4 regions of the Peribacillus sp. NPDC058002 genome follow, and region 1 is predicted to be linked to each of the others. Evidence: riboswitches for the same ligand, from Rfam matches in the RefSeq annotation. Region 1 holds a riboswitch; each other region holds the start of a gene.

Region 1 (6,504 bases):
GGGATTCGAGGCAGTAGCCACACAAAATCCTATTAAAGTCAATGCAACGAAAGTAAACAAGATTACAGGTCAAGGAACGGTCTCAGGAAAAGGACCGTTTCTGATTCCGAATAGTTCTGTCCAATCAGTAAATTTAGTAAATGCATTGCTTAAGCAAGGAATACCTATTGTACGTGATGCACAAGGTAACTTCTTTGCAAAAGCTGTAGCTAATCAGGTATCAGCAGCGGTGAAAGAATCAGGGTTACAGGTTGGAACTGCTGAGGTACCAGCAAATGCAGTGGCTATTACGTCTTTAAAAGTGGCTATATTAAAGGATGGAGGTATGGGTAAACAGAAATCACACGCAGGAACAAAGCTAGCTTTGAAAAGACTAGGTTTTGATGTGACAGAAGTTACGCCAGTCGAAGTGGCTAAAAATACCCTTAACGGTTTTGATATTTTTGTCTATAGTGGAACGGAAAATCTCATTTCTACCAACCTATCTGAAGCTAATAAAGAATTTGGGTTACAAAACGCCGGGCAACTTAATGAGTTTAAAGCCAATGTGACAAGCTTCTTAAATGAAGGAGGCAAATATATAGCTGTAGGTGCTGGTGCATCTAGAGCAACTAAAACACTCGGTCTTACAGACGACATCATTAATGTAGGAGGTTCCAACAGTAATGGTATCGTAAAAGTCGATTATGAGGGAAATGGTTTAACAGCAGGATATGGAGAGGATGATATCGGCTTTGTCTATCGTCCAACATGGTTCACTGGTACGGATAATGATGAAGTCGTCGCGACCCTTGCAGATTCAGATAATTTCTTCGTAGCTGGTCACTGGAAAAATAACATAACCGCCAAAGGCCAAGCTGTAATCGTAAAAGAACAGAATAAAGATGTAACTCTTATTGGGTTAGAAGCAGGTTTCCGCGACCACCCGGATTACTTGTTCCGTCTTCTATCAAATGCAATTTTCGAAAAATAGTAGAAACAGCCAAAGCCGGATTCAGCACTGAATCCGGCTTTGGCTATTTGAGTAATGCTAAACGCTTGCTCTGAACTTATTACTTTTAAATCATCTGTTGCAAAAACCGCTGAAACACGATTCTTATCAATAAGTAGTTTTTTTGCCGATTAATAATGGTGATTACTCTTATAATTCACAAGCTGGATATGGATTCACTAACCAGGAATCATTGCAGATGAAGTTAAATGATTGGTTTAGCTGAACAAAATATTAGTATCTAAAGCTTCTTTGAGCGTTTCTTGTTCATAAGTAATATCGGTTGACTTATGGAGTTCGAGAGACCAACGAATTTAGCTCAATTTAAAAAGCATGAACCAAGTAGATTACCGGTTCCTGCCCTCAAGTTGCCAAATTAACTATAAAGGTTTAATTTTTTGGTTTACTTCAGGCTTTTAAATAATCAAGGTCTTTTTCAGTGCTCACCCAATATTGACTTGGGCTTTTCATGGATAGATTTCGCTATTGGACGTTCGTTAAGTATTTTCCATATACATAACCTGTTTCCTTACCGTACTTAATTTTGTACCAAGAACTGCTATTAGTAATGACGGTAACAGTTTGGCTTTTCTTCAAAGAGCCAAGAACTTTCCCTGATATGGAGGGTTTGGAACGGACATTTAACTTTGTAGCATTGACCCTACCAGTCATATTCTTCGCTGCCGGTTTGTTTAATGTGTTGGAAGTCGTCGTTGCACGGTTTGTTCTTACTTGGATCTATCGCTGTAATGTTATATACGTATACTTTCCGTTCAAAACCTTTGATACATCCCATGATGCACTTTGGACACCGGCATTTTTATTAGTATTATTGGTCAGTGTCGCCACGGTTTTGCCTTTTGCATCTTTTACTTGAACAGTTACCTTCGCCTTTTCGTTAATCTCATACTTCAAATCAACTTTATTCGTTCTTGAATCATATGAAGTTTTTATATACTTAATGGAAGGTGAAGTTGTATCGGGTTTTGTTAATGTAAATGTAACCGTTGCCGAGCTTTTATTTTGATTACTATCGATCGTTGCAATTTCAAATGAGTACTTACCGTTCAAAACCTTCGATACATTCCACGAGGTCCATTGGATACCGGCATTTTTCTCTGTATTATTGATCGGAGTAGCTAGGATTTTACCTTTTGCGTCTTTTACTTGAACAGTAACCTTTGATTTTTCATTGGTCTCATACTTTAGAAAAACCTTATTCGCTTTTGAGTCATATGATGTATTTGTATTATTAATAACTGGTGCCGTTGTGTCAGGCTTTGTTAATGAAAATGGAACAGATGCTGAACTTGAATTATTACTACTATCAATCGTTCTAATTTCAAAGGTGTATGAACCGGTGCTTACCCTTGAAGCATCCCAAAAGACTAATTGCGATCCTGATGGCTTTTCGTCCCCTGAAACAAGAGAAGCGACGATATCCTCTTTTTCATCCTTAACTTCCACTGTCACATTCGCTTTTTCATTCGTATCAAAGGTTAATTTGACTTGGTCTGTTTTAGTATCATAATACGTTTTTATATCATTAATTGTTGGCGCTGTTTCATCTTTAGGGGCAGGGTCCGGAACTGGTGTTGGGATTGGCGTTGGAATGACAGGTGCCGGGTCCGGCTTTACTGGTTCTACTTCCTCAGGTTCTGGCTTATAAGCTTGTTTTAAGCTTGTCCCTTCATAATAGAATGCAAGAATCTCGCGATACGTATTTCCCTGTTCGCCAGCCTTTTTCGCGCCATACTGGCTTAGTCCGACACCATGGCCGAAGCCTTTTCCTGAAACGTTAATCGTATCCTTTGCAGTATCCACTTTGTCTATTAAAAAGCTTTTCATGAAGCTCAGACCTATAATGTCTCTAATTTTGGAAGCCGCTACATCTTCTAATATTACACTTTGTTGTAGTGCTTTCCCCTTTTCTTTCACCATAAATTCAATCGTAATACTTCCTTTACTCACCCTGCCGCCACTTGTTGGTGCTTGAAGGGTGAGTAAAGGGACAGCGATAATTCTAATATCTTTGCCTGTATAGCCATTTGACTGTAGCCATGCTTTTATATTAGAAATTTCTTGTGTTTGTTCGACTTCCTTCGTATTAGCCCACCATGTATCTGGTTTTGTCAGATCTAAGTTTGTAAGGTCTATTTGATGCTTCTTCACACTAAAGCTCCATGCAGTTTACGGATCATATGGATCGTTTTTGACCATTAAATATGGTCGCTCTGTGCCGCCCCAAACATTTTTGTTGGACTCCGTTTTTCCACCATTGCTAGAGTAAAAAAGAGCATCTGATCCTATGTCGATACGAATACAAAGGTAGTCAATAAGGTTGCAAAAAGAAGTAATTCAAATACAAATAGATTCGTAACGACACAATGGCAAGTAGACGCACAGCTTCCATGTCCATATTGTAGTCAGTGGTTGGCAGCGACTAACTTCTCCAGACATGCCAAGCGACACTTAACAACCACACAGGATATTTTCACGAATGAGAAATTTAGAGAAAAAATCAAAGAAATGATCCAGGCGAAAAAAGAAGAATTAAATTAGAAATTATTATCATTACTGGGATAATCAAGCATTCTCCCTGTAAGGGTGGGGGTTAAATCTTACAAGAAGAATATGTGTTTATCTACCTGCAAAACCAGGCTCTGAAAGGAGAAGAAAGAACCGGAGTAACGTATATCCAAGTAAATAATTTGGATCAATTAGGATTATTATTGTATAACTAGAGACGAGATTTAAAGATTGATTTCAAAGTAGCTAAGCTTGATTCTAATAATTAAGAAGGGACGAATGGACCATGGCAAAACAACAAATCGGTGTGATAGGTTTAGCCGTAATGGGTGAAAATCTCGCATTAAATATTGAAAGTCGAAAAAGGTGGTGAGCGGAAATGAGTAAGGATAAGAAAATCAAGCTAAAGAAGCCAAAGAAGTGGTGGGGATGGGTTCTAGCAATTATCGTCATTGCTAATTTAGCAAGTGGTTGGGACCAAGAGGAAGTTGTTAAAGAAGAGAAGGAGGATGCCCCTAAGCAATCTTTACTGCTGCAAGGATTCTCGCGAGTCTCGCAATACGTCAATTTTCTCTTTTTCCATACATCAATTGTGATAAAAATATAGACAATATTACCTTCCCCCATCTATAGATCTAGACGTATTTTCAATCGACAAAATGCCTAAATCCTTCGTTATTCTAAGCATCGTTCAAAAGTGGATTGGTTTGCACCTACGATACAACAAATTTGATTTTGCATAGCTAATAACTTCTAATTTATGAACTGTCAGAAAAAAATATCGTCTGCGTTTAAAATTCAGAAAATAGGGATTTTTCGGATAGTTGTTGAAATTCCCATTAAAACCCGTTAATATACAACTATTAAAGCAACTTTATATCAGCGGATGATGATTGTGGGAGAGACTAAACGTTGTTTAGCACCGAAGGAGCAAACCCTAAAAAACAGGGAACTAATCTCTCAGGTAAATGGACTACAATTGGACGCGTCTCTGGAGAGAGCCCAAGGCCACCGAAGGAGTTAAACTCTCAGGTAAAAAGACAGAGGAAGTTAGGAAACCCCCTATCTTTCCCCTGCCCTTTTTGTATTTGGAAAGATAAAAAAGGAAAAAGAGAGGAGTGTGCATTGAAATCTGTTAAAAAGAGTTAATCTTTTAATTTCAACGATTACCGCACAATATTTTTTTCAAAAAGGTTGGTAGATTAGAAAAAAATTAAAAAAGGGGACAGAATATGAATCTATTTTGATAAAAATCTATATCCAGTACCTATTAAGGAAAGCGCTTACATTAGTGGGGTCAGTCTCCCAGTACGCTAAGTATTTAACTCATTGAAGGACTGACCCTTTATAAAGAAAAAAATCCAAGTAGCCTATAAAAGTAGAAAGTGGGGAATCGTATGCAGGAACAAAAGTTGGATAGAGGGTTAAAAAACAGGCACGTACAACTCATAGCTATTGGTGGTGCAATCGGAACGGGATTATTTCTTGGAGCGGGTAAATCTATTCATTTAGCTGGGCCATCAATTTTATTTGCTTACTTGATTACAGGCGTCATTTGTTTTTTAATCATGCGCGCTCTTGGAGAACTACTCTTATCTAATTTGAACTATCATTCTTTTGTTGACTTTGTAAAAGACTATTTAGGTAATATGGCGGCATTTGTTACTGGCTGGACCTACTGGTTTTGCTGGATTTCAATCGCAATGGCCGACTTAACAGCAGTTGGTCTTTATACCCAGTATTGGTTTCCTTCCGTACCACAGTGGATGCCAGGTTTAATTGCGCTTGTCATTTTGCTATTTATGAATCTAGCCACCGTAAAACTTTTTGGCGAAATGGAATTCTGGTTCGCATTAATTAAAGTTATCGCTATTCTAGCACTAATTGGTATCGGTATTTTCATGATTATTAAAGGCTTTTCCACAGATTCAGGCGCAGCCAGTTTCACAAATCTATGGAGACACGAAGGTATGTTCCCAAATGGAATAAATGGCTTTATCCTCTCATTCCAGATGGTAGTGTTTGCGTTTGTTGGTATTGAACTTGTAGGACTTACAGCGGGTGAAACAGAAGATCCAGAGAAAGTTATCCCAAAAGCAATCAATAATATTCCTATCCGGATTATAATTTTCTACATTGGCGCACTTATTGTCATTATGAGTGTCTATCCGTGGAACGCAATCATCCCATCGGAAAGCCCATTCGTCCAAGTATTTGTGGCAGTTGGTATCGCTGCAGCTGCCGGTATCGTCAATTTTGTCGTCCTAACATCGGCCGCTTCGGCATGTAACAGCGCAATCTTCAGTACAAGCCGGATGGTATACTCACTTGCCAAAGATAAAAATGCACCTGTGCCATTTGCAAAACTTAATGCCCGTAAAGTACCTTCCAATGCATTGGCCTTTTCAACTGTCGTCATTCTAACTTCCGTTGTTTTGAACTATTTAATGCCCGAAGGAGTATTTACGTTAATTACAAGTATTTCTACAGTATGTTTCATCTTTATTTGGGGAATTACTGTCATCAGTCATTTGAAATACCGCAAAACAAGGCCAGATCTAGCGAAAATGAACAAATTTAAATTACCACTTTATCCAATTTCTAATTACTTGATCCTTGCTTTCCTAGCGTTCGTACTTGTTGTGCTTGCACTTGCGGAAGATACTCGTGTTGCCTTGTTCGTAACTCCTGTTTGGTTTCTTTTGCTGATTGCGATTTATAAGATGCGAAAAACGAAGGTAGATCAGACGAATCAGAGGAAGGTAGTGGGAAATTAAGTGGCAGTCTGCCCGCTTTAATAAGCAACCATTAAGATATATGAATGCTTATATTTTGATGAGAAAGGGATTATTTTAGAATAGTGTTGTTAACGCTTTCAAAATTGCTTGACATAATTAATCACAACTACTATTCTAAATGTACCAAATTGAATAAGCGAATGACAGTTGTGGGAGAGTGCAATGCGACACAAGCCACCGAAGGAG
Region 2 (7,987 bases), on a different contig from region 1:
ATTCCTGAACCCCATTAATATTCCTTCAGAAATGACACGATATGCTTCAGTAACGGTAGTTGGCATTCCCGGATAGGATTCTGGAACGATTACGCTATAAGTCAATTCATGCTCGTGCAGTACCGCTCGTCCTCCTGTTGGCCTGCGAACAAAACCAAGGCCCTGCCTTTTGACCTCTTCCAAATCAATTTCCGCTTCAGCCTTTTGAAAATAACCAATCGACAATGTTGCTGGATCCCAGCCGTAAAAGCGTATGATTGGCGGAATTTCACCTTTGCTTTGCCAGTTTAACAGTGCTTCGTCCAAAGCCATATTAAAACCCGGTGAACAATACCCCGAATCTATAAAACCCCATTTTTCTTTAGTCATCCTTACCCCTCGTTTCAATAGACTGTTTTTCAATCCCCCACAAAAAACTCACATGTAGTAGTTTAACAGACTTTAACACTCTAAAAAAGAACGTGCTATCAAGTCGATGAAGAATTTGATGAAAATTCTTTTTGATTATTGGGTAAAGCAATTATATAATAAGGATTGTCTGTATTCGTTAAGGTAGAAGGGAGTTTTTATGTTTGGAAATATTATATACACTGCTCATCATCTTGGGAGTGGTTATTGCGTATTCACTTTTTAATTGGTACCGCCAGCGTAAAATCGTTAAAACATTAACACAGGACGAATTTATCGCTAACTACAGAAAAGTGCAGCTAATCGATGTGCGGGAACCGAATGATTTCGATAATGGTCATATCTTAGGCGCAAGAAACATCCCTATGACTCAAATGAAAACCCGCTTGGTCGAAATTAGGCCGGACAAGCCTGTATATTTGTACGCTCAGAGCGAAATCATCAGCGGAAGAGCTGCAGCCATGCTATACAAAAAGGGCTACAGGGAACTTTTTCACCTAAAGGGCGGTTTCAAGATGTGGACCGGGAAAATCAAAGCAAAGAAATAAGACCCATATCCGCATGGGCTCTTTTAAATTAAAAAGACTTCTTGTGCATCACACGGGCTTTAGGGAATGAAAGTTAACTGTTGAACTTTAATGAACTCTTACATAAACATGAAAAAATCCCCGCCGGCAGGCAGGGATTTTTTTTCGTGCAAGCTATCAGTCTATGCTTGATAACGCAGAACAGGTTTTCTTGCAGCAAGAGTTTCGTCAAGCCGCTTTATAACGGTTGTATGCGGAGCTTCCTGAACGATTTCCGGGGTTTCTTCCGCTTCCTTGGCAATCTGGATCATCGCATCGATGAACGCATCCAGCGTTTCTTTCGACTCGGTTTCAGTCGGTTCTATCATCATTCCTTCTTCTACGTTCAACGGGAAGTAAATGGTCGGAGGATGATAACCGAAATCCAGCAATCTTTTGGCTATATCGAGAGTCCTTACCCCTAATTTCTTTTGACGGCGTCCGCTTAATACGAATTCATGCTTACAATGACGATTATATGGTAAGTCAAAAAATGGTTCCAACCTACGCATCATATAATTGGCATTGATGACCGCATTCTCGGTGACGGCTTTAAGACCATCAGGCCCCATTGACCGAATATACGTATATGCCCTCACGTTTATCCCAAAATTACCATAATAAGGTTTTACCCTGCCGATGGATTGCGGACGATCATAATCAAGAACGAATTGTTCACCTTTTTTGACCACAAGCGGTTTAGGCAAGTAAGGAATCAAGTCCGACTTCACCCCTACAGGACCAGAACCCGGGCCGCCCCCGCCATGCGGGCCTGTGAATGTTTTATGGAGATTTAAGTGAACCACATCAAAGCCCATATCACCCGGTCGTGCTTTTGATAGAACTGCATTCAGGTTGGCTCCATCATAATAAAGCTTCCCACCTGCGTCATGGACAAGTTGGGCCATTTCCAAAATATTTTCTTCAAACAATCCCAATGTATTGGGGTTCGTCAGCATCAAGGCCGCGGTATCCGGTCCGACAACACGCTTTAAATCCTCAAGGTCGACTAACCCATTTTCATCCGACTTCACTGTAATCGTTTCAAGCCCGGCAACAGTTGCAGAGGCAGGATTCGTACCGTGTGCAGAATCAGGTACAATCACTTTAGTCCGTTCTGTATCGCCATTCGCTTCGTGAAAAGCGCGAATCATCATCAATCCAGTCCATTCACCGTGAGCACCTGCTGCAGGCTGTAATGTCACTTGGTCCATCCCGGTGATTTCCGTTAAGTGTTCCTGCAAATCAAATAATAGTCCCAATGCTCCCTGAACAGTAGCCGGATCCTGATATGGATGGATATGGGCAAAACCGTTGAAGCGCGCCACATTTTCATTTATTTTCGGATTATATTTCATCGTGCATGAACCCAGCGGATAAAAACCCGAATCCACCCCATGATTCCGCTTGGAAAGTGCTGTATAATGACGCATGATATCAAGTTCGGACACCTCAGGAAGTTCTGCCTCTTCTTCACGGATGTAGTCGGCAGGAAGGATTTCTTCGAGCGAAATAGTTGCAACATCCATTTCTGGCAGACTGTATCCGATTCGACCGGAAGTACTGATTTCAAAAATGAGTGATTGATCTTGATTATTCATGTTGATCCCCCAATTCCTGCGCAAGTGCATCAATTTCTTCTTTAGTTCTAAGTTCAGTTACCGCGACCAGCATATGATCTTTCAGCTCAGGATAAACCGTCCCTAAATCGAAGCCGCCGATCATCCCTTTTTCAAAAAGGTTTTTATTGATTTCTGAAAACGAAGCAGGCAGTTTAATGACAAATTCATTAAATGAAGGACCGTCGAATATCACTTCCACCCCTTTTGCCATAATTGTTTTTTTCGCATAATGCGCTTTTTGAATATTTTGCACAGCCATTTCTTTGACACCCTTTTTCCCAAGCGCGGTCATTGCGACAGAAGCTGCCAAGGCATTCAAAGCTTGATTGGAACAAATGTTGGATGTGGCTTTGTCACGGCGGATGTGCTGTTCACGAGCTTGAAGGGTCAGTACAAACCCCCTTTTACCATTTTCATCCACCGTTTGACCGACGAGTCGGCCCGGAACTTTCCGAACAAGTTTATTAGTAACGGCAAAATAGCCACAATGAGGTCCCCCAAATGCCGCTGGAATGCCGAATGGCTGGGCATCCCCCGTTACGATATCTGCACCGAGTGCTCCAGGGGATGTCAAAGCTCCCAATGCAAGCGGGTTACTGGAAACGATAAACATGGACTTGACACCATGAATGATTTCCTCCATTTCTTTCAATGGCTCGATGCGGCCAAAAAAGTTCGGATATTGCACGATCACTCCTGCAATGTCATCATTCGCCAATTCGCTTAAAGCAGCTAAATCCGTCACACCGTCTTTATAAGGAATTTCGACCACTTCCACCCGTTGCCCTTTCGCATATGTCTTCACAACTTCCCTTGATTCAGGATGAACGGTTCCTGAAATGAGAATCTTCTTGCGCCGCGTCTGGCCTGAAGCAAGCATGGCTGCTTCGGCTAGCGCCGTCCCGCCATCATACATGGAGGAGTTAGCTACATCCATTCCCGTCAATTCGCATATCATCGTTTGATATTCGAAGATCGCCTGAAGCTCGCCCTGTGAAATTTCTGGCTGATACGGTGTATAAGCCGTATAAAACTCAGAACGGGATAAAACATGATCGACGATGACCGGTGCGTAATGATCATAGACACCCGCACCAAGGAAGGAAGCATAGTTTTTAAGGTCCGCATTCTTGGCAGCTAGCCTTGATAATTCTTTCATTAATGCAGGTTCCGATTTAGCAGGCTTAATATCGTATTCTCCTTGAAAGCGAACGCTTTCAGGGATATCATTGAAAAGTTCTTGAGCAGAAGATACCCCTATAACTTCCAGCATTTCTTGTTTATCTTGCTCTGTCATGGGTAAATAACGATGTTTCATCTAATGACCATTCCCCTCTATTTACGTGGTTTTTTATAAAAAGGTGTTTGTATGATAACGGCTTTCAAACGCTTGGAACGGATTTCCACTTCGACTTCCGCATCCAGTACCGAAAATTCCTTATCGATAAGTACCAATCCCACGTTTTTCTTCAATGTGGGTGATTGGGTACCGGTCGTGACCTCACCAATGACTTTATCACCGCTGTAGATCTTATACCCATGACGCGGAATGCCACGGTCAATCATTTCAATTCCCACAAGCTTGCGGGGAGCTCCATTCTCCTTTTGCTCAGCAAGAACGGCTTTCCCGAAAAAGTCCACTTCCTTATCCACTTTCACTGCAAAACCAATACCGGCTTCTATCGGGGTGATGTCCGCTGAAAGCTCCTGCCCATACAGCGGCAGCTTCGCTTCAAAACGCAGGGTATCACGAGCACCTAAACCAATCGGCTGAACCCCCTCTTCCTTTCCGGCTTCCATAATCGCCTTCCAAAGGGCAGGACCATTTTCACTGTCACTATATATCTCAAAACCATCTTCACCAGTGTATCCAGTACGGGATACCAACGTGGAGATACCGTTAATCAGGACATTTTCCTTGAACTTGAAAAATCCAATTTCACTTAAGTCAGTATTTCCCGATAGTTTTTGTAATATCTTTTCTGCAGATGGTCCTTGAAGTGCCAGCTGTGTATAGTCACTCGATACATTCGTAATTTGGACATCTTCCGTTAAATTAGCTTGAAGCCAATTGAAATCTTTTTCTGTATTCGCTGCATTGACCACGAGCAGATAGTCGTCCTCTGCCCTTTTATACACGATAAGATCATCAACCGTGCCTCCGTTTTCATAACACATGGCGGTATATTGGGCACCGCCCTGCTGCAGCTTTGATATATCATTAGTCAGCATCTTCTGTAAAAAGGAAAGGCTTCCAGGACCCTTAACATCGACTTCCCCCATATGGGAAACATCGAATAACCCCGCTTTTGTACGTACGGCTTCATGTTCGTCCTTAATACCCGAAAATTGGACAGGAAGTTCCCAGCCGCCAAAATCGATCGTTTTACCTCCGTATTCACGATAAACCTCAAATAGTGGTGTTCTTTTTAAATTGGTCAAAAAATGACCCCCTTCAGATTTTTTTTAAAAATTGATTGGCTTCATTATCAAAAGCTTCTTGTCATTTCGCATCAGGTATATCCTGATTCATGATGTGAAAAAAGCACAAAAAAGGACAGAGAAAGCCCATTTGAGCTTTTTCTCTGTCCTGAAACCTGAAAGTTTACCTATGTAATAGGTTTTCCCCTTTGGTGGCCGTCCCAAAACGGGCGGCGCTCTCCAGAGTTGCGTCCAATAAGAGTTCTTTTGCCTGAGAGATTCACTGCTAAGTTTGCTCCTTCGGCGCTACATCCGTAGTCTCTCCCCTTATCTTCACCCGCATATGAATGGTTCGCCAATGAAAGGAAGCGAAATAGCCCCAAGCATCGGTAAAACCTTTGAGCATCATGGAATGCATTCTCTGCCAATTCTCCTAAAACTTCAGAAACCGTTTGAGTGTCTCCTTCAGTAATCTTGGATAAATTAAGAGCCTATAGCCCATACTAAGAAAACGCGAACTGCAAAATAGATGTACAAAGATTCTTTGTAGCGTTTGGAAATTGAATTTTCTAAATATACTTATATCCTACCCTAAGAAACTTATCTCTGCAATATCTTTTGAAGAGAAATATTTTTCTTACTTCACATACGAAATGTTCGGGTTTTGACCCTTTATTAAGGAAATTATGATTTAAGAGGGAGTTATTTCTATGAAAATCAATATATCCTTCAATTCTGAATGGAATGACGAGCTTCTGCAAAAAATGGAAAATGACGGTCCATGGGGAAATTGGGATCTTTATAAGTTGGCGGTTCAAATGGAGGAAAATCTTATCATCCCTGATTTTGAAGGTTTACAGGCGCCCAAGCACCTTCCGCAGTTAACCCCGCTTCCCCATCAATTGGAAGCAGCGAAGCAAGTGGTGGAAAAGATGAATGGAAAGGCCATTTTAGCTGATGAGGTGGGGCTCGGAAAAACAATTGAAGCAGGCTTGATCCTAAAAGAGTATATGATTAGGGGCCTTGTAAAAAAAGTATTGATCCTTGTTCCAGCCTCCCTTGTCACACAATGGGCTTTTGAATTGAATACCAAGTTTCATATACCTGCAGTTGTTCAGAGAAAAAGTTATGTTTGGGAATCCTGTGATGTAGTCATTTCATCCATCGATACAGCTAAACGCGCTCCACATCGAGATATCATTTTCACTCAGGAATATGACTTCATCATTATTGATGAGGCTCATAAACTTAAAAATAATAAGACGAAGAACTATGAATTCGTCCAAAATCTGAAAAAGAAATTTTGTTTACTCCTGACAGCCACTCCGATTCAAAATAAAGTCGAGGAGATTTTTCACCTCGTTTCGTTATTGAAACCGGGCCACTTGGGAAATGCTTCGCTCTTTTCGGAAAAGTATAAAGGGAAAGGCCGCAACATCATTGAAGATGAACACCTAAAGGAACTGGTCAATACTGTCATGATTCGAAACCGGCGGGCCGATACTGGCATTGAATGGACAAAACGGCATGTGGAAACCATCACCATTGAATTTTCTCCAACGGAACAGGCATTGTATGATGCTGTTTCCAAATTCAAGCCTATTTCGGATGGATCAAAAGGAAGCGCCTTTTCGGCTCTCACCCTCCAAAGGGAAGCATGCAGCAGCAGAGAGGCGGTCTTTTATACTTTAAAGAATATGAAAGAAAAATATGATCAGCCTTCCCCTGACTTTTTGGCAAAGCTTGATGATTTATTTTCTAAGGTGAATGAAACAGTTCAAAACTCCAAGGCTGAAAAAGCTTTGGAACTGATCAAGAAAATTGATGACAAAGTGATTATCTTTACCGAATACCGGGCGACTCAGCTATATCTCCAATGGTACCTTCAGCAGAATGGAATTTCTTCGGTTCCTTTCCGAGGCGGTTTTAAGCGCGGAAAGAAAGACTGGATGAGAGAATTATTCCAAAAGAATATACAGGTATTAATTGCAACAGAAGCTGGCGGGGAAGGGATAAACCTTCAGTTTTGCCATCACTTGATTAATTTTGACCTGCCATGGAACCCCATGAGGCTCGAACAGAGAATTGGACGGATTCACCGCCTTGGTCAGGAAGAAGATGTAATGATTTATAACTTTGCCACGAAAAATACAGTAGAAGAACATATTCTGAAGTTACTATACGAAAAAATAAATTTATTTGAAAAAGTAATTGGAGAATTGGATGATATTCTAACCAAACTGGATATTAACAATATTGAAGAATATTTAATCGATGTGGTCGGCGAGTCCAAAACAGAGGGCGAAATGAAGATCAAGATGGATAATTTTTCATCATTAATCCAATTCGCCCAATCCATGAAGGAAGGTGAGGTTCATGCAGCAACGGGAAATTCATGATTTTTTAAAAACTTACTTTAAGGCCAACGATTGTGAAATACTGGATAATGCGCCGGCCCACCTTACAGTCCAATTGACGATTGAAATGGATAAAGAATTGATGAATAGACCCTTTTATTGGCATTATCTAGAAAAAACAGGTGGCGTTCCGAACCCAGCACAGATGACTTTCATTACCGATCCCGAACAGGCTCCAGCCGATTTAAAGGGAGAAATGATTCATTTTGGCTCCCCACGCCTACATCAGATTATTCAATCAACCAAAAAGCTGGCAGGGTATACTAGACTTTTTGAGGATGCTCCTCCACCAAAGGGCGGCGGAAATAATCCTTTGTTTCCTTGGCTGACCCTGAATGTGAAAATATCCTATCAATGTGACCGTAAAAAAGATACTTTCATGTCGATCGGATTGAATTTAATCTCGGGTGAAATCATGGAAGGGTTTCACCATCGGGTTTTACCTGTAAAGGTCACCCCAAAAATACCGGATTACTCCTTTACGCTTTCACCTTTAATCATGCCCAAGAGTGGATTGGCAAGACTGGATACATACATCAGGACCAGTTTCGAG
Region 3 (7,987 bases), on a different contig from region 1:
TAGAAAAAAATATTGTATTGATAGAAAATATCTATCAATTCGATTGTATCTGTAATTGCTGATGGTTTTTCTCAAATTTCCGAATCGATAAAAGAATGTCTTTCCATAATAAAGGGGATTCCATCCCGTGATTTAAATGCGTCAGATAGATGTGCTGCTTTATCTTGAGTAAATGTGACACATCCACTTCAATCAAATTTCCCTGTTCTAACTCTTTTTTAATACATAAGTACGGTAAAAATCCGATACAGCTTCTGCTAAGAATTAGCGACTTCGCCACTTCCAGGTGATCAACCTGAAAATCAATGCGCGGCTCTACATTGGACACTTCAAAAATTTTATGAACGTGGTTCCAGTCAAGTGCACCACACTCAAAAAATACCAACGGCTCCATTGCTAATTCCTGTACTGTTAGCCCAGTTCGAAGTTGAAATGGATGTCCTGGATACACGACTAAACGAATCGAATTATCAAGGGTTTTGTAATTTTGCAGACCACTATGTGTAACATCCTTCATAAAGGCTATATCAACTTGTTTCTGAAGCAATTTTTCCATTAATGCATCATTTGTTGCTGAAATAAATTTAAAGCGTAAATTTGGGTTTTCCTTTTTCCATAGAGGAAGAGCAAATGGAATAAAGTATTGCGATGTAATGATATTAGCCCCAATCGTTATTTCCTCCAGTTCGCTTCCTGTTTTCAACTGCTTTTTCCCCTGGTGAAAGGTACGAATAATTTGATCAGCAAATGGAATGAAGGCTTTCCCTTTTTCGGTTAAAATAATCCCTCTTCCTTGCCTCTCAAATAGTACTGAATCGAGTTCACTCTCAAGGGTCTTAATTCTTGCCGAAACAGTTGGCTGTGATAAAAACATTGCTTCTGCGGCTTTATGAAAACTATTAAGGTGAACAACATACATAAATGCTTCAATATGATCAATATTCATCTTGCCAACTCCTTTTCCAAAATGAACGCAAAAAGCTCCTGTTCGCTTTTCGCGTTCAGGAGCTTTCGGTTGTCCAATCAGCTCATCCACTTATAATAATTCTTTCTCCGATTTTAATCTGATAAAACCAATAAGTAAAGTATAATTTAATTTACAGAACAACAAAAAATCACGATATATTTTTTACGTTTTCATACATTATGATATTCAAGGAACGTAATAGTAATTATGCAGATGAAAATTTCAGGATTCTAAGTAAATAAAACGAATACTTTTTGGCCGTTTCAGAACTTTTCCAAACTGTCCATCCTGTCTACGTTATATTTTTTTCTCCTTATAAAATAGAAAAGAACTGTCATCCTAATGGAGTAATTCCAATAATGACATAAGGAGAGAAACCACATGCCTCAGCAACAAATTGATATCAACCAATTAAATCAAGCAAAAGCAAACGTTACCCTTACGCAAACCTTACTTTCACAAGCAATTGAAAAATCTTCCTCTGATCCAACTTTGGCACAAGAAGCCATTAAACAAGCTGCTCAAGAAATCGCCCAAGCCCAATCTTCCGTAAATCAGGTATACAATACAGTACAAGCTCAGCAAGCGGAATGATTTTGAGCATTATCTCGATTAATTGATTCAAAACAAGAAGAAAGAGGCCTATATCCAAATTTAGGAATAGGCCTTTATATAACGAATGTTTTTGGTGAATCCAAGCTTTTTCACCCCCACTTATTTAATGGCGGTATACTTTGTGGGAACTTAAACGCATTGTATGGATCATACCTCGTTTTCACTTCCCTAAGCCGTTTGAAATTTTCTCCATAATACGCAGTTGGCCAATCTTTGATTAGAGTATCCGGCCAATTCACATAGTCACCGGTAGTAAATGGCGACAAGGCATGCTTCAGGTCCTTGATCCAACGAATGTTTTGCCGCTCTTCTTCTGGATTGGTCCATGTAGCCTGATACTCCTGGGCGATGATGGCATCGCGATAATAAAAAGCTGTCTCCTTTGGATCTTTAAGCCCCGCCACTCCTCCTAAGGATTGGTGCCAAATGGCTGCATCTTCATTTGGAGCATTTCCTAAAAAATGTTTCATGGTCATGATTGCTTGCTGCGGAAAAGCTTTTTCAATGAAAGATCCTGACCTCTTTCGATACGCCGGTTGATTTCCAGCTGGATAATCAAAGAATCTTACGGCTTCAATGTATGGGACTTCCTTTATCATGACATTTATTGGTGAACCAGTTTTTGTCAAAGGCTTTAATAGCTGCTTCAATCTATGTGACGTTCCAACAAATTCACCTTTAGCAAAAATTTCGTTTGCTTCCTTTGCCTTGAACTCTATTTCTGAAGTTAAGCATTCATCAGCTTGAGGGGCCCAATCCTGCCAGGCTTCAAACACCGCTTCGAAATCTTCCCACCCCCATGTGACGGAGAAAATAGATACCCTTGATACGGGGGTTACCCTGAAAGTAAGAGAAGTGACTATGCCAAAGTTTCCCCCTCCTCCCCCGCAGCAAGCCCAAAATAAATCACTATTGATTTTCCTATTTGCTTTAATGAGTTTGGCGCCCCTCTTTCCACACGCCCTTACCATTTCTATTTCAAGTAGATTGTCACAAGTAAGTCCAAAGCGCCTCGTTAACATACCTATTCCACCGCCGAGCGTAAGACCTACAACACCAACACTGCTTTCGGTCCCTGCCGGAATCGTCGTTCCATAGTTCCATAACGTATTATATACTCGCCCTAAATCAGCTCCGGCTTCAATTTTTGCGATCATTTTTTCACGATTGACCTTGATATTGTACATTTCACTAATATCAATGACTAGACCGCCATTCACTAATGAAAAATTTTCATAACTATGCCTGCCGCTCCTAACCCGGAAAGGTGCATGATTTTCCCGGGCCCACTTCAATGAATTCAACACATCATCGGAATTTTGACAAAACACAATGACCTTTGGGAATTTAGAAAAACTTAAGTTATTATTTATCCTGGCACGCTCATACTCAGCATCATTAGGTGTAACGATACGCCCGGTAAGCTTTGTTCTTTCCAAAAGATAACCCCTTCCTCGAGTAAATATGTTACATCCTATGAAAAAACCTGGCAGGAAGATACATTCCTCTTGCTGGCCCTCCCTTGTAATGGGGTCAATTTAGCTTTACTCGTGAATTTTTCAGTTTTACTCGTGAATTCAACGCATTTACTCGTGAATTCCACGGTTTTACTCGTGAATTCCAGCTTTACTCGTGAATTCAACTACTTTACTCGTGAATTCCACGCATTTACTCGTGAATTCCACGCATTTACCCGTGAATTCAACGGTTTTACTCGTGAATGAATTCAGCAATTGATCCCCAAAAAAAAAAAAAGCCCTTCTCGAGTTAAGAGAAGGGCTTTTTGTTACCTTATCAGGAAATCTCATCATTGGATTTAACATCCAATGGTGTTCGTTTATCCATTTTCAGCATGTAATAACTTGCTGCGACCAAGGCTAGGAAAACGATCCCGACAACCAAGGAAATCCTTGTGCTAGGATTGATCCACATACCGACCAGCACCATCAGTAAAAAGGCAATTGTCGCATAGTTACTGAAAGGGGCCAACGGCATTTTGAACGGATGTTTCTCCATTTCAGAAGCATTCACCTTTCTGAATTTAAGCTCACTGATAAGTATGACAAACCATGGAATCATCCCGGGCAATACACTCGCACTGTACACATAAAGGAATAATTGCGGCGGTGCAAGGTAATTCAGGATAACCCCGATGCCCAATCCTAAAAGTACAGCGATCGTGCAATATGCCGGCACTCCATTTTTTGATACTTTAGCAAAGGCTTTCGGGGCTTGGCCATTCAATGCCAGTGTGTAAAGCATACGTCCTGCACTGAAAATCCCACTGTTGCATCCAGACATTGCTGCAGTGATTACGACAAAATTGATGATGCCTGCCGCTGCAGTGATACCTATTTTGGCAAAGGTTGAAACAAACGGACTGCCTAAGTCATCCAGTTGATCCCAAGGGAAGACGGTCACGATGACGAATATGGCACCAATGTAGAAAATTAAAATGCGCCATATGATTGATTGGATCGCTTTTGTTACGGTCTTGGTTGGATCTTTCGCTTCTCCGGCTGTGATGCCGATAAGCTCAACGCCTTGATAGGCAGCCACGACAAGGGAAAGCGCGAAGAAGAATCCTTTCCAGCCTCCCGTAAAGAAGCCGCCATTTGCCCAAAGATTCGATAATCCAATAGCATCCCCGCCATTCCCTATTCCAAAGAAGATAAGGCCAAGGCCAGCAATGATCATCAATATAATCGTTATGATTTTTATAAGTGCAAACCAAAATTCAAATTCCCCGAAGGATTTTACCGAAATAAGGTTTGCCGCCCCCAAGATGATCATGGCGACCACACCTGGTATCCAAGCAGGTAACTCCGGGAACCAATATTGCATATACAACCCAACTGCGATGATTTCGGACATTCCGACGATTACCCATTGAAACCAATTGCTCCAAGCAGTCATATAACCTGCCAAGGGATGTATATAGCTGCTCGCAAAGGTTGCAAAAGAACCTGTAGTCGGTTCTAAATATAGCATCTCACCCATGGAACGCATGATGAAAAATATAAAAATACCTGCGATTGCATAAGCAAGCATTACAGAGGGCCCGGTCCATTTGATCGTGCTCGCAGATCCCATGAATAACCCGACCCCGATGGTTCCGCCCAAGGCTATCATTTGAATATGTCTTGATTCCAGCCCTCTCTTTAATTCCTTGTTCGACATGATTAACTCCCCCAGATGCAATATCGGTAATGCTTTTCCATCCTTGCCACGAACGACTCTCTTTTAATTAGAATTGCTTTATCGTAATCAATATTACATAACACTTCAATTATGTTTTCTTATCTTATAATAGTAAATATTCTGTAAAAATACAATTGTATTTTTGAAATAAACAGTTACCAATAATATCTTGTCGATTTTTCTAATCTTAAAATATCATTTTAAAAAAATGATGTTCAGTATTTTATAATAGTGTTCGTTCAAAAAGAGTGGAAAACTATCATTTCTGCTTAAACCTTAAGTTAAATACAGACCACTATTAAACTGCGGATAATGCCTGTTTCATTTCAAAAAAATTTGTTGACCAATCGAAAAATAGATGATAGAATTCCAATATTATTTTATAAGCATAATGAATGATCCAACAGTGGAAGATTAACACTGACAGACATTTATTCACAACCGCATACAAGCAAGCGATGAATGCTATGGATGACACTATAGCAGGAGCAGCTTCTGGAGAGACTGTACAAGATGCAGCGCCGAAGGATTCACAATCTCAGGCAAAAGGACAGAAGAGTAACGAATGATAGAATTGTTATTCTGAACCCTTTAAGAGATTGGTATTATCCAATCTCTTTTTTTATTGTCCAATTTGTGATTGGACTTAAAACTACACTCTTGAAAACCATGGAATAGGCAAGCAGGGCAAAAAATCACGCCCATCTCTCCAAGACCATGCAGGTTGAAATCATTCACTAACAAGACTATAAAAAACGGGGGCGCAAGAATTGGCTAAACAGGAATTAAAAAGAGATTTAAAAAATCGACATGTACAACTGATTGCAATAGGAGGAACCATTGGCACCGGTTTATTTTTAGGATCCGGAAAAGCCATACAATTGGCTGGACCTTCCATTATATTCTCCTATCTGATAATAGGAATTGCTTTGTTTTTTGTGATGAGGGCGCTGGGCGAATTGCTATTATCCAATGCAGGTTATGCATCATTCACTGAATTTGCAACCGAATATGTCGGTCCATGGGCTGGATTCGTGACAGGTTGGACATATTGGTTCTGTTGGATCATGACCGCAATGGCCGATATCATAGCTGTCGGTGTCTATATACAATATTGGTTCGATATCCCTCAATGGATTCCGGCCCTAATATGCCTAGTCATTCTGTTAGGGTTGAACCTATTGACCGTTAAGTTATTCGGCGAATTGGAATTCTGGTTTGCCATCATTAAAGTAGTCACGATCATTGCCTTGATCATCGTAGGAATCATTCTTTTGATCATCGGCTTCAATACCAATACCGGAACGGTTTCCGTAACGAACCTATGGAATCATGGGGGCATGTTCCCCAATGGCATTTCCGGATTCCTATTATCTTTACAGTTAGTCGTCTTCTCATTTGTCGGTGTCGAATTGGTCGGGGTTTCCGCAGCGGAAACGGCGAACCCGAGAAAGAACATTCCCTCTGCCATCAATAAAATCCCTGTCCGGATTTTACTTTTCTATGTGGGTGCCCTATTCGTCATTCTCTGTGTCAACCCATGGACACAACTTGATGCCACGAGCAGCCCATTTGTAGAGGTCTTTGCGTTAATCGGCATTCCTGTCGCTGCAGGAATCATCAACTTCGTCGTGTTGACATCCGCTGCTTCTGCATGCAACAGCGGTTTATTTTCAACAAGCCGGATACTCTATACGTTAAGCAGGAATGGCGAAGCCCCTGCTAAACTGGAAAAATTAAATAAACAGGCTGTTCCAAGCAATGCCTTATTAACATCCACCATCGTTGTATCAATAGGGGCATTATTGAGCAAGCTGATACCGGAACAGGCGTTTACCGTGGTGACGACCATCAGTGCCATCTGTTTCATTTGGGTATGGAGCATCATCTTGATCTCCCATATCAAATATTCGAAAACAAGGCCTGATCTAAGAGCTCAATCGACTTTCAAGGCTCCTTTTACACCCTTTGTCAATTACGCTATTTTAGGATTATTCCTATTCATCCTTATTGTTATGCTATTCGCTGAAGCTACACGACTATCACTGCTTTTGACCCCGATCTGGTTCATACTCTTGGTGATACTATATAACTATCGGAAAAAAAATAGCTAAAGGAAATAAAGTCTTGAATTCAATTCGAATTCAAGGCTTTCTCCATCTAAGAAACATATCAAGATTAGGCAGTTGGCGCTTTTTTGCTAAAATATATCACCCAACTCCATTAAATTTTATATCAAAATAGTGTAAGCTATTATATATCATCGGACCTTTTTAAAAGAAGGTAAATCCGTCTTGCATGAATTTTCCTTCCCGGTTTGGTTCACCAAAGCCATCAGTGGCATTGAAGAATAAACCCCATTGATGGACGTTTCACTTATTTAAAACGGAGGGGTTTGTTTAATGAAGATTATATATATCCTTACTCTAGTTCCTTTTATAGGCATACTAGGATTTCTACCTTTTGTTAATAAAATAGAACCATACGTATTAGGGATGCCTTTCAATATGTTCTGGATGGCTATGTGGGTTGTCCTTACCTCTGCCATATTGGGCATCATGTATAAGCTGGATCCCAGGAATCGGGAAGGTGACCCGAAATGAATATTGCTCTCTTAATCATTTTAGCATTTTTACTTCTATCGATATTTTTAGGGATACGCTCTTCAAAAGGAAAAGATATGGACTTGGAACAATGGACGGTGGGCGGACGTGGTTTTGGTGCGATTTTCGTCTTTCTGCTGATGGCCGGTGAAATCTATACGACCTTCTCCTTCCTTGGCGGCAGCGGCTGGGCATATGGCAAGGGCGCACCCGCTCTATATGTTCTAATTTACATTACTTTGTCTTACGTATTATCCTATTGGCTCCTTCCGGAAATATGGAAATATGCCAAAGAAAATAAACTGATGTCTCAATCCGATTTCTTTGTGAGCAAATATAAGAGTCCCAGTTTAGGAATTTTGGCTGCACTTGTCGGTGTGGTGTCGATGATTCCAGTGATCGTCGTGCAGCTGAAAGGATTGGGAATCATTGTCTCAGAGGCATCTTATGGTGCCATCTCAATGCCCGAGGCAGTTTGGATGGGGGCGATCAGCCTTACCATTTATGTGATGATCTCCGGAATACACGGTTCTGTTTGGACAGCGGTCATTAAAGATATCATGATGGTCGCCATAATAGGATTTTTGGGGATTTATCTGCC
Region 4 (7,987 bases), on a different contig from region 1:
GGAATTTCAGGGATCGATACCGGAATCTCGATATCGGCTCTTTCTTTTTTTAGGATGGGCATTTTGCTTTCTAATTCATATTCGACAATTTCTTCAGGTGGGACTATTTTTTTTTCCGGACGACGGAACCCATAAATGGGTGAAGGGATTTCCGTTGGGCGGAATGGAGTATTTGACGGGACTATTTTTGAGGTTTCCTCCCGGTCGAAGCTTCTCCGTTTTGGTTCACTATCCCTTACAGGCCTTTTCGTTGTTTCTTTGGTCACATTTTTCCCCTGTTTGGGTTCATTTTCTTCCCTGTTCCTTTCCCTAGGCTTTCTTTTATTCTGCTCCCGGTCTGGAATGAGCGGAAACTTGAACTGTCCTTTTGGATATTGAAACAGGATTTTCGTATCCGGGTCTGGCGTCTGGGACATTTTTTCCACTTTTTGATTATAATCTTTTATTTCTTCTTTCTTTGACTTCGAAAGCTTTGAAAAATCCATTTTCTTTAATGTCTCTTCATCAAGCGGCTCATCTATAATAATTTCTTCGATTTCAATAATTTCCTCTGCTTGGAACCATTTTTTCATCTTATTTAGCCATTTCAAAACTATCACTCTTTCTACATCTGTAGTTATGTAACTAATTCTACCAGTTATTTTAAAAATATCGAGAAAATTTAAGCTGAATTGGGATTGGCATCTATATTTTTTATCGCATTCCTGCTAACTTAACGTAGTTCGCAGAACTCCTACCCTATTAAACCCCTTCTGGAATGAGTTTAAACCTATCAATTGCGAATTAACATTAGCCCCTAGTCTACTATTTAAATAAAACACCGCTGTTAAATCGCGTTTACAAAGAGATTAAGTTTTCATGCAGCCTTGGAAGCAGACTGGCCAATTCATTGCAACATCCTTCATGAAACCGCCGGCGGCATTCAAATACATGCCGCAACCCATAAAACACCGTTCGTTAATACCGAACGGTGTTTTGTGGGTTTCTGCGTTTTTTTTTTGCAAACAAAGATCAAAGAAGACTATTTCCATTCATAAAAACTGCATACAACCTGCGCCACTGATTTGGAGGCGATCAAAAGGGCCTCTTCATCAATATCGAATTTAGGATGGTGATTGAAATAGGCCTTCTCCACCCCTTTCGGTTTACAGCCAATGTAAAAGAAGCAGCCAGGAATCTTTTCTGCATAATACGAAAAATCTTCCGAACCTGAGAAAACCGGAAATTCCACAACATTCTTAATATCTTTGTCATTCATGCTTTCCAGGCTATTTTTCACGAATCCAGTCAGTTCAGGGTCATTATATAACGGAGGATAATCGGGCACATATGTAAGCTCGCACTGAACATCAAATTCCGTTTCTATCCCTTTAACGATCCGGTGGATTTCCTTATCGATCAGCTGCTGGGTCTCTGCCGTCATATAACGGACATCCCCTTCAATTTCTATACGATCTTTAATGACATTAAAGCTTCCCTTTCCATCGAAGGAGCCGATTGTGACTACGCCCATATCAAAAGGGTTCAAGCGGCGGCTGATTACGGTTTGTACGGCTGTCACGAAATGGGCGCCTGCCACAATGGTATCATTAGCCATATGCGGGGAGGAACCATGGCCGCCTACACCCTTTATGGCTAATTTGAAATAGGTCCGTCCAGCCATCGAATAGCCGCTGCGATACCCGACGACCCCTGCTGGATGCGAAGGGAATAAATGGATTCCGAAGACAGCGTCCAGTTCATCCAAAACCCCTGATTCCATGATGCTCTTCGCTCCACCAGGAGGTGTTTCTTCTGCATGTTGATGAATTATTTTGATCGTACCTGATAGGGAATCCTTCAGCTCAATGATGCAGTCTGCCAGTACCAATAAATAAGCGGTATGCCCATCGTGTCCGCAGGCATGCATGACACCTTCATTTTTTGAACGGAACGGAACCTCCGCTTCTTCTGTAATCGGCAGTGCATCGAAATCGGCACGGAGACCTATCGTTTTCCCTGGTTTCCCGCCTTCGATCGTCACGATGATCCCTAATCCATTTCCTGCATTCGTTTGAATCGATACATCTTTCCCGTTATAAAAATCAATGATATATTTTGCCGTTTTCTCTTCTTTGAAGGATAGCTCCGGATTCTCGTGTAAATGACGGCGGATTTGAACCATTTCCTCTTTACGGGCTTCCAGCATGTTCATTAATTTGCTTTTCACATTCACGATTATTCTCCCCCATTATTTTAAGTTGATTGGCATATTAGTAAGTTCCGTGTTCGCTGCAAACCTTTTGTATGCATAAAGCCAATTAAAAAAGGACAGAGAAGGGTTGCGCAAACCTGCCGCTCCCTTCTCTGTCTTTTCACCTGAGAATTCAACTCCATTTTGGTCGTGGAGATTTCCCAGTTGGCGGCACACTTCCTGCGCGCTGTCCAGAGTTGCGTCCAGCTGCGGTTCCATTTACCTGAGAGATTTGCTCCAAGCGATATTTTCGGAACTTGCTCCCTCGGCGGCTCAATGCTTTGCACTCTCCCACAACGTTCATACGCTCGTTCTATCGTTTTATTCTGTATTTTCAAAATATTACAATTTAATTATCACCGATAAAAAAATAAATATCAACTCTAAGAGTCATAAACTCTATTAAACTTTAAAAGGACCGATGTCAGATGCTGACACGGTCCTTTTAAAGTTTAATATATCATTGTTCACGCTTTTTGTTTTTACCCATAATGAAGATGGGCTCCAACTCATTTTCTTCGTAAAGAAATGATAGAGCCGTTATCGGAACATGCCCGCTGGCAAAGAAGCTCATCGCCATTTGAGCAAGAATATCATAGCCCGTATCATTCTTCACATCGGCAATGATGATGACATCCTGATGGGGAATGGCAACAGCCATGGTTCCCTCGACCTTGTCCTTCATTTCCCGAAGCCATGATTCATTCAGGATCCTGCTGGCATCATACCCATCATTCGTGTTCAAAAAATAAAATGCATTACCTGCAACGATATCCGACTTCATTTCAGTGGAGAGGGAACGGGCATTGAAAAGGGCAATTTCACGGATCCTGTCACCCTGCCAATTTTCCCGTTGAATCATCTTTTCATCTATAAGACGGTAGGTTTTCCCTAAATCAAGGGCATAAAAAATCCGGGTTTCAGCCGTATGCTCATCGAATAAAAATGGATTTCCTGCTTCCGATTCCATTGGAAAGGAGGTCGAGCGGATGACTGGGAAAATGAATTTCTCCTTGCCTTCCATGCTGTGTTCTCCCCCCATCACATTCAGGGCCTCTTCCACGTAATAGATAATTTCATCGATGGCCTTTTCCTGTACGTTTTCATAGTTAGCAAGTACAGGAGGCAACTCGATGGTGATCCCCTTCCCGGTCTTCACATTTTCCACCCGTAACGTATCTTGCTTGCTATCGAATTTGAATGTGCGATTTTCATCTTTTAAACGTTCTTTCAGGATATTTTTCAGCTTCGTGCTGTCCATTTTCATGACTGACCCTCCTCTTCATTGAAAAATCCCCAGCGAGAAGGGGAAATTAATTATAGTGATTGAATGAATTCCTCAATTTGTTCTTGCGTTTTGCGATCCTTGCTCACGAATCTGCCTAGCTCTACACCATTATCATACGCGATGAAACTTGGTATGCCGAATACATCATTCGCCGCACACACATCGATGAATTCATCACGGTCCACATGAATGAATGTAAAGTCAGGAAATTTCGTTTCAATCTCCGGCATGATCGGTTCGATTACACGGCAATCCCCGCACCATGTCGCTGAAAAAAGAAAGATATGTTTGCCTTCATTTTTCAATGCATCATATTGCTCAACGGTTTGTAAATTTTCCATTTGAATATTCCTCCTGCTCTAAATGACACCATAGTTTTTATAATCCCATCATACCAGACTCTCCAGAAATCAACCATTAATACGGATCGGTTGAACGGCCGTGATAAAGCTTATTTCTGGGGCACGGATGAAACGATTTCCATCATTTGTTTTGCATCGGTTTTTAATTGGTCTTTATCCGTTTCGGTTGTCAGCTTCACCCCGCCGATCCCCACTGCAAGCTCATACTTTTCTTTCGGTATCTCTTTGACCGAAATAAAGCCGAATTTATCATCGGTTTGGAAAGAATGTTGCATTACATTTTGATCATCTTGTTCTTTTATCGCCAAATATAACACGGAGCTGTCTTCTTTTTCATTTGGATTGACAAATAATATATAAATCTTATCATCTTTTTGTAAAATCAAATTATTATCATGTTCTTCCACTACTTTAAAATCCTTTGGCAGATAAACCTGAATTAGCCCCGCCCCTTGATTGGGCTGTTTTTCATCGTCACGAAAAGCCACTTCAGCAGCCTTCATTGCCTTTTCGGTTTGTCTCTCAATACCTGAGCAGCCCGCGATCAAACTGCTTATCAACAGGAAAACAAGAATATTCTTATTCGATAAAGCCATCGTCATTCCTCCAGCCGTCTCTTTTACTACCTTATGGATAATATTATCCTTATTTATGGGATTCATCCATTTTCTAAAAAACATGGTACAATGAAAGCAATTTTAATACCGAGGAGGAAAACAATGAAGTTAACCGTGTATCTTGCTGGGGAGATCCATTCGAATTGGAGAAGTGAGCTGAGAGAGAAGGCCGCTGCACTGAAGCTCCCTTTAGAATTTGTAGGCCCGATGGAAAATCATGATCGCTCCGATAATATCGGTGAAGATATCCTCGGGGAACAGCCGAATCCCATCCTGAAGGATGCGGCAGCTTCCCAAATCAATAATTTGCGGACAGCTCTTTTGATGAAAAAAGCTGATCTTGTTGTCGCTCTATTTGGCGAGAAATATAAACAGTGGAATACCGCCATGGACGCAAGCACCGCCATTTCCCTGGGTAAACCGCTTATTTTGATTCGTCCGGAATCCCATCATCATGCCTTAAAGGAATTATCGGAAAAGGCGAGTGTCACGGTAGAATCCGTTAATCAAGCGATGAAAGTGCTTTCTTATATTTTTGAAGAAGGGCTGTAAAAACTCCCTGCCCCTTAACTGCTCAGCTCAAGTATGAATGTTTGATCATTATAAAGAAATGAAAAAAGGCTTGCAGGGCCTCCCCTGCAAGCGAAAAGAATTTTTTAACTTATCCCTTTTTTATGGGAATCCAAATTTCAGAGTAATAGTCAGGGTTTGAAGCGTCGTCATTCGCGTATACTTCCAATTCTGGAGTTCCGGCATGTTCATAACCGCTGGTAGGGAACCATTCGGAAAAAATTCGTTTCCAAGCTTGTTGGATGGCATCAGGCATAGGTCCGTGAACTTCGAATGCAACCCACTTGGAAGCCGGTATCGTAAGGGTTGAAAACTCTTCAGGCACTTTCCCGGCATACTCTGCTCCTATCCAATAATCCATCGTTTCATTTTTTTCCACAGTCCGCTTATCGACACATACACCAATCAAGCCATCTATTTGGCCATTGTTCAGCTTAGCTAACCTATCACCTGTTCCATCCGCATTCACTTTCTCCCACAACTTTGGAATCCCGATTAAATTCTCTTCATTAACCAAAGAAAACTCCTGCTTGATTCCAATCAATTGAAAGGAATCCCTTTCAAGGATATTGTATTTCATCGGTTTTGCCCCTTTCAGAATCACCTGTATCACCAGGCGTTCATAGAATTTCAGTTTCCCCATATACTTTCGGGCTTCGCTTGGAGATACCCCATGCTGCCTTCGAAAAGCTTTCGAGAATGCCTCGGGGGTGTCATAGCCATACTTGTAGGCTAAATCAATGACCTTGCCATTTGTTGATGAAATCTCCTGGGCCGCTAAGGTCAGTCTTCGACGACGGATATAGTCACCAATGGTTATATCCGTTAAGATGGTGAAAGTCCGTTGAAAATGAAAAGCTGAGGCATTCGCCTGCCTGGAAATGCTCTCGATCGTCAGGTCCTCCAATAAGTGCTCCTCGATATATTCGATGGCCTTTTGGATTGATTCAACCCACCCCATTTCGTTCCCCCCTTGTTACTATACTAGCAAGGCCGCTCAATAAAATCCTGTCCGTTCCTGCTCTGTTTTGGCAGTATTCGTTTCCATCATTCGAAACCCGCTTTTCCATGACGGGGATTCAAAAATCCTGTTTTTTCTTTTTCAGCTTATACTCGTGTTGACCGGCAAGCATCCTCATGATATGAAGGAACATGTCCCCCCTGGTGATTCGCTCATTTGTAAATACGCCGATCGCTCCTTCCTTTTTGCTAATATTCTCTTGCCTTGTGAAGGCGTCCATCACCGGGCCCAGCTCTTCACCGTCCAGCAGCTTCTCAGCAACAATTCCCGGAATTGGGATTCTCGCTCCGGCAGCTACAAAGACCTCACCGTCCCTTGTTGCCATTGCACCCCAATTACACAAAAACAGGGCCTGTCCCATTTTCACGACACCGCCTTCAAGCCCGATGCCCATTTCGGCATCACTGTGAATCAAGCAGTTCCGGGCACGTGTCATTGCCCCCTCCATCGTTTCCTCGTCTGAAAAAGGCTGTTCCGGGACCCCGCTCTCCACTTGAAGCGAAATGATTTCTGCATCTTCATATACACCAAGCACGGCACTTACTTTCGCCGGATTCTTACTGCCTACTGCTATTTTCAATATAATTACCTTCCTTCTATGTAAAAAAAGCTGATGGAAAAGGATACATGACAGCATCCCTTTCCATTTCAGCTTCCACCATCAACCGTTATTAATCAAGGTCTCGAATGTCGTTTTATCACAGGAACGAACCAATTTCCCAATCAGTTCACGTGCAGCGGCATAATCATCAATATGAATCATGGATGCATGTGTATGAATATAGCGGGAACAAATGCCAATCACCCCGCTTGGAATGCCTTCGTTTGCAATATGGACTTGCCCTGCATCCGTGCCGCCTTGGGATACGAAATATTGATATGGAATCTCATTCGACTCGGCCGTATCAAGGATGAATTCCCTCATGCCGCGATGAGTGACCATCGAACGATCGAAAATGCGGAGCAGTGCCCCTTTTCCTAGCTGGCCAAATTCATTCTTACTGCCGGACATATCATTCGCCGGACTTGCATCCAAAGCGAAGAAAAGATCCGGTTTGATCATATGTGCTGCAGTTTGCGCACCCCTTAATCCAACTTCCTCCTGGACGGTTGCCCCGGAATATAAGATATTCGGTAACGTTTCACCTTTTAAATCCTTTAACAATTCTATCGCAAGTCCGCAGCCGTAACGATTATCCCACGCTTTTGCGAGGATTTTCTTCTCATTGGCCATGGGAGTGAATGGACAAATCGGTACAATCTGCTGACCTGGCTTTATACCGATTCTCTTCGCATCTTCCTTATCATCCGCACCGATATCAATCAGCATATTTTTGATATCCATTGGTTTTGAGCGTTGCGATTCATCAAGCAAATGGGGCGGAATCGAACCGATGACACCAATGACCGGACCGTTATCGGTTATGATCTCGACTCTTTGGGCCAATAGCACTTGACTCCACCAGCCTCCCAAAGTCTGAAAGCGGATCATCCCGTTTTCTGTTACGGAGGTGACCATGAATCCCACTTCATCCATGTGTCCGGCAACTAGTACAGTCGGCCCATCCTCATCGCCTCTTTTTACGCCAAATATTCCGCCAAGGCGATCCTGGACGATTTCATCCGAATACTTTTCCAGCTCCCTCTTCATGAAACTCCGAACTGCATGTTCATTTCCCGAGGCTCCCGGTAATTCCGTCAATGTTTTAAAAAGCTCTAAAGTCTCATGATTCATTTTTCTACCCCTAACTTATGTATTGTTTCTTACTATTTTACAGAACTTAGCATCGTGATACACTAGAAAGTTCTAATTTATCAGTTAATGGGTAAAATTTCAAATTATTAGTCAAATAAAGCGTTCTTCTGTATACTGGAAGAAGCGATTTTAATAAATGC

Evidence for each region. Region 1 has a riboswitch for glycine ahead of ACFVSH_RS15085 (amino acid permease). Riboswitches for the same ligand answer to the same signal wherever they lie in the genome.
Region 2: linked by a shared signal. The riboswitch ahead of gcvT (glycine cleavage system aminomethyltransferase GcvT) and the one ahead of ACFVSH_RS15085 (amino acid permease) in region 1 are both predicted to bind glycine.
Region 3: linked by a shared signal. The riboswitch ahead of ACFVSH_RS00725 (amino acid permease) and the one ahead of ACFVSH_RS15085 (amino acid permease) in region 1 are both predicted to bind glycine.
Region 4: linked by a shared signal. The riboswitch ahead of ACFVSH_RS09140 (amidohydrolase) and the one ahead of ACFVSH_RS15085 (amino acid permease) in region 1 are both predicted to bind glycine.

What each region holds. Positions count from the first base shown of each region.
Region 1 covers NZ_JBHVQU010000082.1:10,459-16,962, reverse strand. The annotation lists partial or broken gene ACFVSH_RS15110 (M14 family metallopeptidase) at 1-973, shown strand, start outside; gene ACFVSH_RS15105 (SH3 domain-containing protein) at 1,475-1,663, opposite strand; gene ACFVSH_RS15100 (hypothetical protein) at 1,730-3,163, opposite strand; partial or broken gene ACFVSH_RS15095 (NAD(P)-binding domain-containing protein) at 3,807-3,881, shown strand; gene ACFVSH_RS15090 (hypothetical protein) at 3,900-4,127, shown strand; glycine riboswitch at 4,407-4,506, shown strand; glycine riboswitch at 4,510-4,566, shown strand; gene ACFVSH_RS15085 (amino acid permease) at 4,918-6,297, shown strand.
Region 2 covers NZ_JBHVQU010000026.1:737-8,723, forward strand. The annotation lists gene ACFVSH_RS07630 (lipoate--protein ligase family protein) at 1-369, opposite strand, end outside; gene ACFVSH_RS07635 (rhodanese-like domain-containing protein) at 573-956, shown strand; gene gcvPB (aminomethyl-transferring glycine dehydrogenase subunit GcvPB) at 1,118-2,575, opposite strand; gene gcvPA (aminomethyl-transferring glycine dehydrogenase subunit GcvPA) at 2,568-3,914, opposite strand; gene gcvT (glycine cleavage system aminomethyltransferase GcvT) at 3,932-5,038, opposite strand; glycine riboswitch at 5,180-5,263, opposite strand; glycine riboswitch at 5,267-5,354, opposite strand; gene ACFVSH_RS07655 (DEAD/DEAH box helicase) at 5,728-7,416, shown strand; gene ACFVSH_RS07660 (YqhG family protein) at 7,394-7,987, shown strand, end outside.
Region 3 covers NZ_JBHVQU010000002.1:5,042-13,028, forward strand. The annotation lists gene ACFVSH_RS00705 (LysR family transcriptional regulator) at 35-946, opposite strand; gene ACFVSH_RS00710 (hypothetical protein) at 1,349-1,561, shown strand; gene ACFVSH_RS00715 (FAD-binding oxidoreductase) at 1,672-3,021, opposite strand; gene ACFVSH_RS00720 (amino acid permease) at 3,377-4,762, opposite strand; glycine riboswitch at 5,269-5,347, shown strand; gene ACFVSH_RS00725 (amino acid permease) at 5,554-6,897, shown strand; gene ACFVSH_RS00730 (DUF3311 domain-containing protein) at 7,186-7,386, shown strand; gene ACFVSH_RS00735 (sodium:solute symporter family protein) at 7,383-7,987, shown strand, end outside.
Region 4 covers NZ_JBHVQU010000034.1:463-8,449, reverse strand. The annotation lists gene ACFVSH_RS09145 (DNA translocase FtsK) at 1-590, opposite strand, end outside; gene ACFVSH_RS09140 (amidohydrolase) at 1,022-2,209, opposite strand; glycine riboswitch at 2,434-2,537, opposite strand; gene ACFVSH_RS09135 (DUF1444 domain-containing protein) at 2,694-3,500, opposite strand; gene ACFVSH_RS09130 (thioredoxin family protein) at 3,551-3,862, opposite strand; gene ACFVSH_RS09125 (hypothetical protein) at 3,973-4,479, opposite strand; gene ACFVSH_RS09120 (YtoQ family protein) at 4,603-5,052, shown strand; gene ACFVSH_RS09115 (GyrI-like domain-containing protein) at 5,162-6,031, opposite strand; gene ACFVSH_RS09110 (DUF84 family protein) at 6,150-6,671, opposite strand; gene ACFVSH_RS09105 (M42 family metallopeptidase) at 6,753-7,826, opposite strand.